2 regions of the Actinokineospora sp. genome follow, and region 2 is predicted to be linked to the other one. Evidence: riboswitches for the same ligand, from Rfam matches in the RefSeq annotation. Region 2 holds a riboswitch; the other holds the start of a gene.
What was found. Region 2 has a riboswitch for cobalamin ahead of ACT4N7_RS01910 (ribonucleoside-diphosphate reductase subunit alpha). Riboswitches for the same ligand answer to the same signal wherever they lie in the genome.
Positions count from the first base shown of each region.

Region 1: it holds a riboswitch for cobalamin, as region 2 does, so the genes downstream of both, ACT4N7_RS09745 (peptidase) here and ACT4N7_RS01910 (ribonucleoside-diphosphate reductase subunit alpha) in region 2, are expected to answer to the same signal.

Region 1 is NZ_JBQTHF010000026.1:32,572-37,454, reverse strand. Features, by position in the region: gene ACT4N7_RS09755 (nucleotide disphospho-sugar-binding domain-containing protein) at 26-1,330, opposite strand; gene ACT4N7_RS09750 (class-II fumarase/aspartase family protein) at 1,670-3,106, shown strand; cobalamin riboswitch at 3,101-3,255, shown strand; gene ACT4N7_RS09745 (peptidase) at 3,348-4,634, shown strand; gene ACT4N7_RS09740 (hypothetical protein) at 4,654-4,883, shown strand, end outside.
Region 2 is NZ_JBQTHF010000005.1:2,396-7,278, reverse strand. Features, by position in the region: gene ACT4N7_RS01925 (hypothetical protein) at 1-197, opposite strand, end outside; gene ACT4N7_RS01920 (mannose-1-phosphate guanylyltransferase) at 291-1,400, opposite strand; gene ACT4N7_RS01915 (DNA-3-methyladenine glycosylase family protein) at 1,477-2,394, shown strand; cobalamin riboswitch at 2,445-2,652, shown strand; gene ACT4N7_RS01910 (ribonucleoside-diphosphate reductase subunit alpha) at 2,761-4,883, shown strand, end outside.

The DNA.
Region 1 (4,883 bases), on a different contig from region 2:
GTTCCTCCAGTAGGTCGTTGTCCGCTCAGCGGGACCGGTGTTCCGCGGTGAGTTGCTCCAACGTCGCGATGACCTCGGGATAGCCGGGCATCGCCATCAGGTCCTGGTGGACGCGGGCGGTCCCCTCGCGGAACGACGGATCGGCGAGCACCTGCTCGATCTGCTGACGCATCGTCTCCGTCGACGGGTTCCTGATGTCCACGCGCAACCCGGCGCCGCGCGAGGTGACGTAGGTGGCCGTGGCCGTGGACGCGGGGTACCGCTCGATGATCGGGGCGTCGGAGTCGGTGATGAGCTGCGGCACCTGGTGGTGGGCCGCGCTGACGAACGTGCTCACCCCGCCGTGCGAGATCAGCGCGGTGCACGTGGGCAACAGTTGGTCGAGCGGCACATAGTCGACGATCCGCACGTTCGACGGGATGCTGTCGACCCCGCTGAGCTGGATCTGGTTCAGCGTGGCGACGACCTCGACGTCGAGGCGGGCGACGGCGTCGAACAGGTGCGGGACGTGTTCCCACACGACCTTGTGGTCCGGCAACAGTTGTCGCAGCGACAGGCCCATGGTCATGGCGATCCGCGGCCGCCGCGGTGGTTCGCGCAGCCAGTCCGGGGTGGGGACGGACGCCGAGTAGTGGCTGGGCCGCGCGAGCACGGTCTTCACCGACGTCGGCAGGCGGAAGCCGGCGGGCAGCGAGTCGACGGTCCACTGGCCGAGCAGCAACTCGCGATCCAGTTCGACCCCGAACCGCTCGGCGATCGGCCGCACGGTCTCGGCGAGCAGGTGGTCCGCCAGCGGTTTGCCGGTGCGTTCGGCGTACTTGTCCACGCTCCAGCCGAAGTAGTCCTGCCACGGCGTGAACCGTGCGTGCGCGGCCCCGCTCAGCCTGGCGGCGATCGCCGCGGCCGGGGCGCAGTGGTCCCACAGGACCAGGTCCGGCTGCCACTGACCGGTGAACTCCACCAGGTCGTCCACGCCGGGCCGGTACTGGTCGGCCGGTGCGCCCGGCGGCAGGAACTCCCAAGCCGTGGTGAGCATGACCAGGGCGAAGATGTCCCACGGGTCACGGACGCCGTCGGGCATGTCCAGTTCGGCGGAGGCGGTCAGGAGCTGCCCGATCGCGGCCGCCGGATACTGCCGGGTGGCGCCCATCGGAACGACATCAGGATCTCCGATGCGAACGGGCGTCAGTCCGGCCGAGGTAATGGCGTCGGCCATTGTCTGGTGCGACGCAATCCGCACCTCGTGCCCGGCGTCCCGCAGCGCCCTGGCGAGTGGAATCATCGGATACAAGTGCGCTGGCGCGGGCCAGATGACGAAGAGTACGCGCATGACGCTCCCCCACTGCCGATGTGTTGACGCGAAGATCCTTACCTAATCATTCATACAGGCACGGCCACTCCCGCCGTTCTTCGGTCATGCTTCGTTGACACCCGGAAGCGCACTACGAGATGTCCATGAATTCGTCACGCCGATTTCGTTAGTCGCGCACTCCGCGTCCGGGCGATAATTACGCGGCGTTTGATGCAGCGGAAGATCCAATTAATCCGCACGTCGCGGGAAGGCGGGTGCGGAACTCGGCTAATATCCGCGCGGTGAGTGAGATGAACCTCGGCCTCGCGGTCACGCCGCCGCTGCCCGCGGCCCACTGAAGCACTACGGAGACGCAGAATGACCCACCCCGCCGGTACCGACTCGGGGCTGCTCGCCCCCACCTGGGCGGGCTGCCCGGTCGAGGCCGAGGTCACCGACGAAGCCTTCCTGCAGGCGATGCTGGACGTCGAGGCGGCGCTGGCCCGCGCACAGGCAGGCTTGGGTCTGCTGCCCGAGTCGGCCGCGCGGGCGATCAGCGCCGCGGCGCGCGCGGAGCGGCTGGACCTGGTCGACCTGGCCCGCCGGGCGCGGGCGGCGGCGAATCCGGTGGTGGCGTTCGTGACCGCGTTCACCGCGGTGGTCGCCGCCGACGCCCCCGCCGCGGCCGAGTACGTCCACCGCGGCTCGACCAGCCAGGACGTCCTCGACTCGGCGTGCATGCTGATCGCCCGGCGCGTCCTCGACCTGATCGCGGCCGACCTGGACCGGATCGTCCGCGCACTGGCGAAACTGGCCGACGAGCACCGCGCGACTGTCCAAGCAGGACGGACGCTCACCCAGCACGCGGTGCCGATCACCTTCGGCCTCAAGGCGGCGAGTTGGCTGCAGCTCGTGCTGGACGCGCTGGACCGGGTCCGCGCGACCACGCTGCCCGCCGAACTCGGTGGCGCGGCGGGCACTCTGGCCGCGTACGCGGAGTACGCCGCGCTCGACGCCCCCGGCGGCCGGTTCGACGGCACGGAGCTGATCGCGCCGTTCGCCGCCGAACTCGGGCTCGCCGAGCCGGTGCTGCCCTGGCACACCGTGCGCACCCCGATCGCCGACCTCGGCGCGGTCCTGCAGTTCGTCACCGGGGCCCTGGGCAAGGTGGCCCTCGACGTGCAAACGTTGTCCCGCACCGAGATCGGCGAATTGTCCGAGCCCGCCGCGCCCGGCCGCGGCGCGTCTTCGGCGATGCCGCAGAAGCGCAACCCCGTGCTGGCAACGCTGATCGTCACCGCCGCGCGCCAGGTTCCCGCGCACTCGTTGGTGCTGGCCCAGTCCATGCTGGCCGAGGACGAACGCCCGGCCGGCGCCTGGCACGCCGAGTGGCAGCCGCTGCGCGAAGCGTTGCGCCTCGCGGGCGGTGCCGCGCACCTCGCGGCCGAACTCACGGAGGGCCTGCGCGTGCACCCGGACCGGATGCTCGACAACGTCCGGCTCACTCGCGGCGAGATCGTCACCGAGCGGCTGAACGTGGTGCTCGCCCCCGCCATCGGCAAGGCGACCGCGAAACGACTGCTGGCCGAGGCGTCACTTGCCGCCGACACCACGGGAAAGCCGCTGATCGAGATCCTCGCCGCGCGGGACGAACTCACCGGACTGCTCACCCCGGCCCAACTCTCCGACCTGCTCGACCCCGCCCGGTATACCGGCGCCGCGAGCCCGCTGATCGACCGCGTGCTGGCCAGGGCCGGTCAGCGCGGGCGTGGTTGCGCCAGTTTCCCTACGCATCAACCACCGGCGGCGGATTGACACCGCGCGGCCAGTGGTCGAGCATGCGGGGCGACAACTGCATCCGCGTCCATGCGGGGGAAGACCGGTCCGATTCCGGCGCTGACCCGCAACGGTAGGTCGCCTCCACGGCGACGAGCCCGAACACCCGCCGGGCGCGGTGGCTCCACATACCCGTCGAGGTCCGCGGGTCGGAATGCCGGACGCCGTGCGCCCCTGGTCCGGTCAGCCGTTCGCGCCTTGACCGAGAAAGGCGTGTCCGGTGACCCGTTCGTCCCTCACCCGTAGAAGCTGTGCCGCGGCGTTATCCGCGGTGGCCGTCGTCCTCGCCGGTCCGGTGTCAGCGGTGGCCGACACCCCGCCCACGACGACGGTGCCCGCCGAGGCGGCCGCCGGGTGGCTGGCGCGGCAGTTGGTCGACGGCGAGCGCATGGAGACCGTGTTCGACGGCGTGGCCTACCCGGACCAGGGGTTGACCGCCGACACCGTGCTGGCCTTGGACGCCGCCGGTGTGGCGCAAGAGTTCGCGGCCAAGGCCACGGCCTGGCTGGCGAAGCCGGACATCCTGGCGGGCTACCTCGGCGGTACCGACTCCTACGCCGGTCCGCACGCGAAGCTCGCGCTGGTCGCCGCGGCGCAGGGGGTGGACCCGACCGCGTTCGGCGGGGTCGATCTCGTCGCGGGGCTGACCGCGCTGCAGGCGCCATCGGGCCGGTTCAGCGACAAGTCCGGCTTCGGCGACTTCAGCAACGGCATCACCCAGTCGCTCGCGGTGATCGCGCTGGAACGCCACGCCACGGCGCCGGTCGCGGCGGTGGACTACTTGGTGGGCACCCAGTGCGCGGACGGCGGATTCCCCCTGTACCTGGAGCAGACCCCGTGTATGTCCGATGTGGACACCACCGGGTTCGCCGTGCAGGCGCTGCTCGCGGCGGCCCGGACCGCGGCCGCGGGCGAGGCGCTCGACTGGCTGGAAACCGTGCAGCAGACTGACGGCGGGTTCGCGGGCAGCGGCCCGACCACCGTGGTGAACGCCAACAGCACCGGGCTCGCGGCGCAGGCGCTGCACGCGGGCCAGCGCACTGTCGGAGCCGACAACGCGGTCGAATTCCTTGCCTCCCTTCAGGTCGGCTGCACGGGCGCCGGTGCGGACCGGGGCGCGATCGCGTACGACGAGACCGGTTTCTCCGCGGCCAACGCGATCCGCTCGACCACCCAGGCCATCCTGGGCATCACCGGGGTGGGCCTGACCGAGGTGTCCGCCGAGGGCGCCGTCGCCCCCGCCCCGGTCCTCGACTGCGCCACCCCGACCACCACGCCGACCACCACCACGACCACGGTCACCACCACGTCGGCTACGACGCCGGGGACGACCACGTCGGACACCACCCCGGTCACCACGACCACACCGGTCGCGGGCGGCACGACCCCCACGGACCTGGCGTCGACCGGCGCGAACGTCGGCCCGGCGGTCGGCCTGGGCGCGATGCTGCTGATCGGCGGACTGGCGGTCGTCCTGCTGGCCCGACAGCGCCGTACCCGGCGATGACCGACGAGACGGCCGGGCCGTGACGGCGCTGTGGCGGCGGGGCCTGGCGGCGCTGGCCGTCGCCGGGCTCGGTGTCGCGGGGTTGTTCGTCGCGCCGACCCCCGCGCGGGCCGCCTGCGCGGGGGTGACCGTGGTGGTGGACTTCGGTCCACTCGGCGGCGGGGTCCAGACAGGCTGCGCGGGCGGCGACCCGGGCAGCGGCCTGGCCGCGCTCTCCGGCGCCGGGTACGGCTACACGTTCGCGTCGCG
Region 2 (4,883 bases):
TCATCGTCCATGCGGGCGATCGGGAAGACCATCGTCACATCGGGGTCGTCGTTGTCGAGCGCGGACACCACGGCTCGCGGGATCTGCAGGGTCGCGGCGGCGTCCATCGGCGAGATGGCGCTCTCCGGGGTGACCACGTAGGCGCCGCGCGCGCGGGCTCGCGCCAGGATGGCGTCGGCCCGGTCACGGGGGTCCATGTATCGGCCTCTCCTGCGTCCATCGATGTGCTCTGCCAGAGTATCCCTCTCCTCACGTGCCGTCAGCGGACACGGCGAATCGGTCAGGTGAAATCAGACGTAGTCGAGGTCACCCCGGGTGCGCAGGATCTCGGTCAGCATCTTGATGTCTTGGGCGCGGTCACGCGCGCAGACCAGCACGGCGTCGTCGGTGTCGACGACGATCAGGTCGCGCACACCGAGCGTGGCGACCAGTCTGCCACCGGCCGGAACGATGATCATCTCGGCGCCGTCGACCGCGACGACCTTGCCATCGTGGGTGCCGGTGGCGACCGAGCGGCAGCCCGCGCCCGCGTCGACGCCCAGCAGTTCGCCCAACGTCTCGAAGTCGCCGATGTCGCTCCAGCCGAAATCGCCGGGGACGGTGGCGACCTTGCCCTCCTCGGCGGCGGGCTCCATGACGGCGTACTCGACCGCGACCTTCGGCACCGTCGGCCACAGCTCGGCGAGCACCGCGTCCTGCGCGGGGGTGTCCCACGCGGCGGCGATGGCGCGGATCGGGTCGGCGACGTCCGGGCGGCGGGCGGCCAGCTCGGTGAGGAACACGTCGGTGCGCCAGACGAACATGCTGGCGTTCCACAGGTAGCTGCCCGACTCCACGTACTTGGTGGCCACGTCGAGCGCGGGCTTCTCCTTGAACTCCAGCACCCGCTGGATCACCGAACGCTCGGCGACCTCGCCGCACCGCAGGTAGCCGTACCCGGTCTCGGGGCGGGTCGGGGTGATCCCGATCGTCATCAGGTGGCCCGCGCGGGCGCCGTCGACGGCACGGGCCACGGTGTGCGCGAACTCGGCCGTGTCGGCGATCAGGTGGTCGGCGGCGAAGGACGCCATCACCGCGCCGGGGCCGCGCTTGTCGATCACGGCGGCGGCCAGCGCGATGGCCGCGCACGAATCGCGGGCGAACGGCTCGACCAGGATGTTGCGCTCGGGCAGGTCGGGCAACTGCCGGGCGACGCCCGCCGCGTGCGCGGTGCCCGTGACCACGAGCAGATTCTCCGCTGACGACAAGGGAACCAGCCGGTCGAAGGTGGCCTGCAACAGCGACCGGTCGGTGCCGGTGAGCCGGTGCAGGAACTTCGGGTTCGCCGCCCGCGACAGCGGCCAGAGCCGGGTGCCGCTCCCGCCCGCGGGTACGACGATGTGCAGTTCGGTCGACGTCACTGAGCTTGGTGTCCTTGTCCCCGACGATCCAGCCATGTGGCGCCACTCTAGCCACCCGGCCGGTACGGTCCTCGTGATGACCGCGATCCCCACCGGCACGGAGCGGACCGGGCGCTGGGTGCCCGATGGCCCGCTCGACGTCGCCGCGCTGCTGCGGCCCCTGCGCCGTGGCGGCGGCGATCCGACCCTGCGCCGCACCGACGCGGGCGCCTGGTTCGCCGCCAACACCGCCGCCGGTCCGGGCACCCTGCGCTTGCGGGTCGCGGGCGGCGAGGTGCACAGCACCGCATGGGGGCCGGGCGCGGATGTGCTGCTCGACGGCGTGCCCGCGCTGCTCGGCGCGCACGACGACGACTCCGGGTTCGAAGCCCACCACCCGCTGATCGCCGAGGCCCGGCGGCGCAGTCCGGGGCTGCGGCTGGGGTCCACCGGCCGGGTCTGGGACGTGCTGCTGGCCGCCATCCTGGAGCAGAAGGTCACCGGCCACGAGGCCCACCGCGCCTGGCGCGACCTCGCCCGCCGCTTCGGCGAGCGCGCGCCGGGTCCCGCGGAGCTGTTCGTGCCGCCGACGCCGCGCGCGGTGCTCGGCATCCAGGACTGGGAGTGGCACAAGGCGGGCGTCGACGGTGCCCGGCGCCGCACGATCATCGCGGCGGCGCAGGTGGCGGACCGGTTGGAGCGGGCGGCCGACCTGCGCGGGGTCGAGGGGCGGGCGCTGCTGCGCAAGGTGCCCGGCATCGGCGTGTGGACGGCCGCCGAGGTCGCCCAGCGCGCCTGGGGCGACCCGGACGCCGTCAGCGTCGGCGACTACCACATCCCCGGCGTGGTCGGCCACGCGCTGGTCGGCCGCAAACTCGACGACGCGGGCATGCTCGAAGTGCTCGCGCCCTACGCGCCGCAGCGTCAGCGCGCGGTGCGCTACATCGAGGCCAGCGGCTTCCGCAAACCCCGCTTCGCGCCGCGGTTCGCCCCCCGGGACTACCGCGGCATGTAGCCGACACGCGGACCATCTAGGGGTGTGGCGAGCTGCTTACCCCAACATGTAGTCTTCGCCGTGCTGGTGGTTCGCCCGGTTCGGGCGAGGCAAGAGGGAACCCGGTGCGAACCCGGGACTGCCCCGCAGCGGTGAGTGGGAGCGACCGCCGTCACAGAGCACTGGGCACGAGCCTGGGAAGCGACGGCCAGTAGGTCCGCCGGGGTCGCCCGGCGGGTGCCCGCGAGTCCGAAGACCTGCCACCGGCGCGCGCGTCGATCCCGGCGCGCGCGGTCCCGGGCCTCGTGGGTGGGTCGACGCGGACGGGTCAGGTCCGCCTGCCTTCGCGCGCCGACTCCCCGCCTGCCCTCGTGAAGGAGAGCGTCAGTGACCGTCACCCTTGACACGATCGCGGCCGCGGCGGTCGGACTGTCCGATGTGGACGTCGCGCGGGTAGTGGCCGCGGCGAGTGCGGGCGCGCATCCCGGGGCCACCGCGCACGAACTGCGCGAGTTGGCGATCCGCACCGCCGCCGGGCTGATCGGCGAGGAGCCGCAGTACTCCCGGCTCGCGGCCCGGCTGCTCGCGGCGCACATCCGCGCCGAGGTCGAGGACTCTGGCGTCGGCGACTTCGCGGGCGCGGTCGCGCTCGGCCGCGCGGTCGGCGTGTTCTCCGCGCGGCTGGCCGATTTCGTCGCCGCGCACGCCGTCGAACTGGACTCGCTCGTCGACCACGGCGCCGACGACCGGTTCGGGTACTTCGGCCTGCGCACCGTCTACGACCGGTATCTGGTGCGCCACCCCGAAACGCGCCAGGTGCTGGAGACGCCGCAGTACTTCCTGCTGCGCGTCGCCTGCGGACTGGCCGAGTCCCCTGCCGAGGCCGCGGAACTGTACGCGCTGACCAGTTCCCTGTCGTACCTGCCCAGTTCGCCCACGCTGTTCAACTCCGGCACCGCGCACCCGCAGCTCTCGTCGTGCTTCCTGCTCGACTCGCCGCGCGACGAGCTGGACTCGATCTACCACCGCTACGCCGAGGTCGCGCGGCTGTCCAAGCACGCGGGCGGCATCGGCATCTCCTGGAGCAGGGTGCGCTCGCGCGGCTCGCTGATCCGCGGCACCAACGGCCAGTCCAACGGCATCGTGCCCTGGCTGCGCACCCTGGACGCGTCCGTGGCCGCGGTCAACCAGGGCGGCCGCCGCAAGGGCGCCGCGTGTGTCTACTTGGAACCGTGGCACGCCGACATCGAGGAGTTCCTGGAACTCAAGGACAACACCGGCGACGAGGCCCGTCGCACGCACAACCTCAACCTCGCGCTGTGGGTGCCCGACGAGTTCATGCGCCGGGTCGAGGCCGACGCCGACTGGTCGCTGTTCGACCCCAAGGCCGTGCCCACCCTGCCCGACCTGTGGGGCGCGGACTTCGACGCCGCGTACACCGACGCCGAGCGCCGCGGGCTCGCCGCGCGCACCATTCCCGCACGCACGCTCTACGGCCGGATGATGCGCACCCTCGCGCAGACCGGCAACGGCTGGATGACCTTCAAGGACGCGGCGAACCGGGCGTGCAACCAGACCGCGGAGCCGGGCAACGTGGTGCACCTCTCCAATCTGTGCACGGAGATCCTGGAGGTCACCGCCGACGACGCCACCGCGGTGTGCAACCTCGGCTCGGTCAACCTCGCGTCCCATGTGGACGGCGTGGGCCTCGACTGGGACAAGCTGGAGCGCACCGTGCGCACGGCCGTCCGGTTCCTCGACCGCACCATCGACCTGTCGTTCTACCCGACACCGCCCGCGTCCGGCAGCAACCAGAAGTGGCGACCGATCGGGCTCGGTGTGATGGGTCTCGCGGACGTGTTCTTCGCGCTGCGCCTGCCTTTCGACTCGCCCGCGGCGCTGGCGCTCTCGACCAGGATCGCCGAGCGGATCGCGCTCGCGGCCACGGAGACCTCGGCCGACCTGGCCGCCGACGTCGGCCCACACCCGGCGTACGGCCAGACCCGCGCCGCGCGCGGCGAATTGCACGTCGACCACTTCCCGGGCGCGGAGATCGCCGAGCCCGCGCGCTGGGCGGCGCTGCGGGACCGAATCGCGGTGACCGGACTGCGAAACTCGCTGATGATCGCGATCGCGCCCACGGCGACCATCGCCGCCATAGCGGGCTGCTCCGAGTGCGTCGAGCCGATCGTGTCCACAGTGTTCAAACGGGAAACCCTGTCGGGCGAGTTCATCCAGCTCAACCCGCACCTGGTCGCCGACCTGAAACGCCTGGGGCGCTGGGACAAGCGCACCCGCGACGCGATCAAGCAGGCCGACGGCTCCGTACAGGGCCTCGACCTGCCCGCCGAGCTGCGCGCGCTGTACCGCACGGCCTGGGAGTTGCCGCAGAAGGCGCTCATCGATCTCGCCGCCGCCCGCATGCCGTTCATCGACCAGAGCCAGTCGCTGAACCTGTTCCAGGCCAGTCCGACGATCGGCAAGCTGTCCTCGATGTACGCCTACGCCTG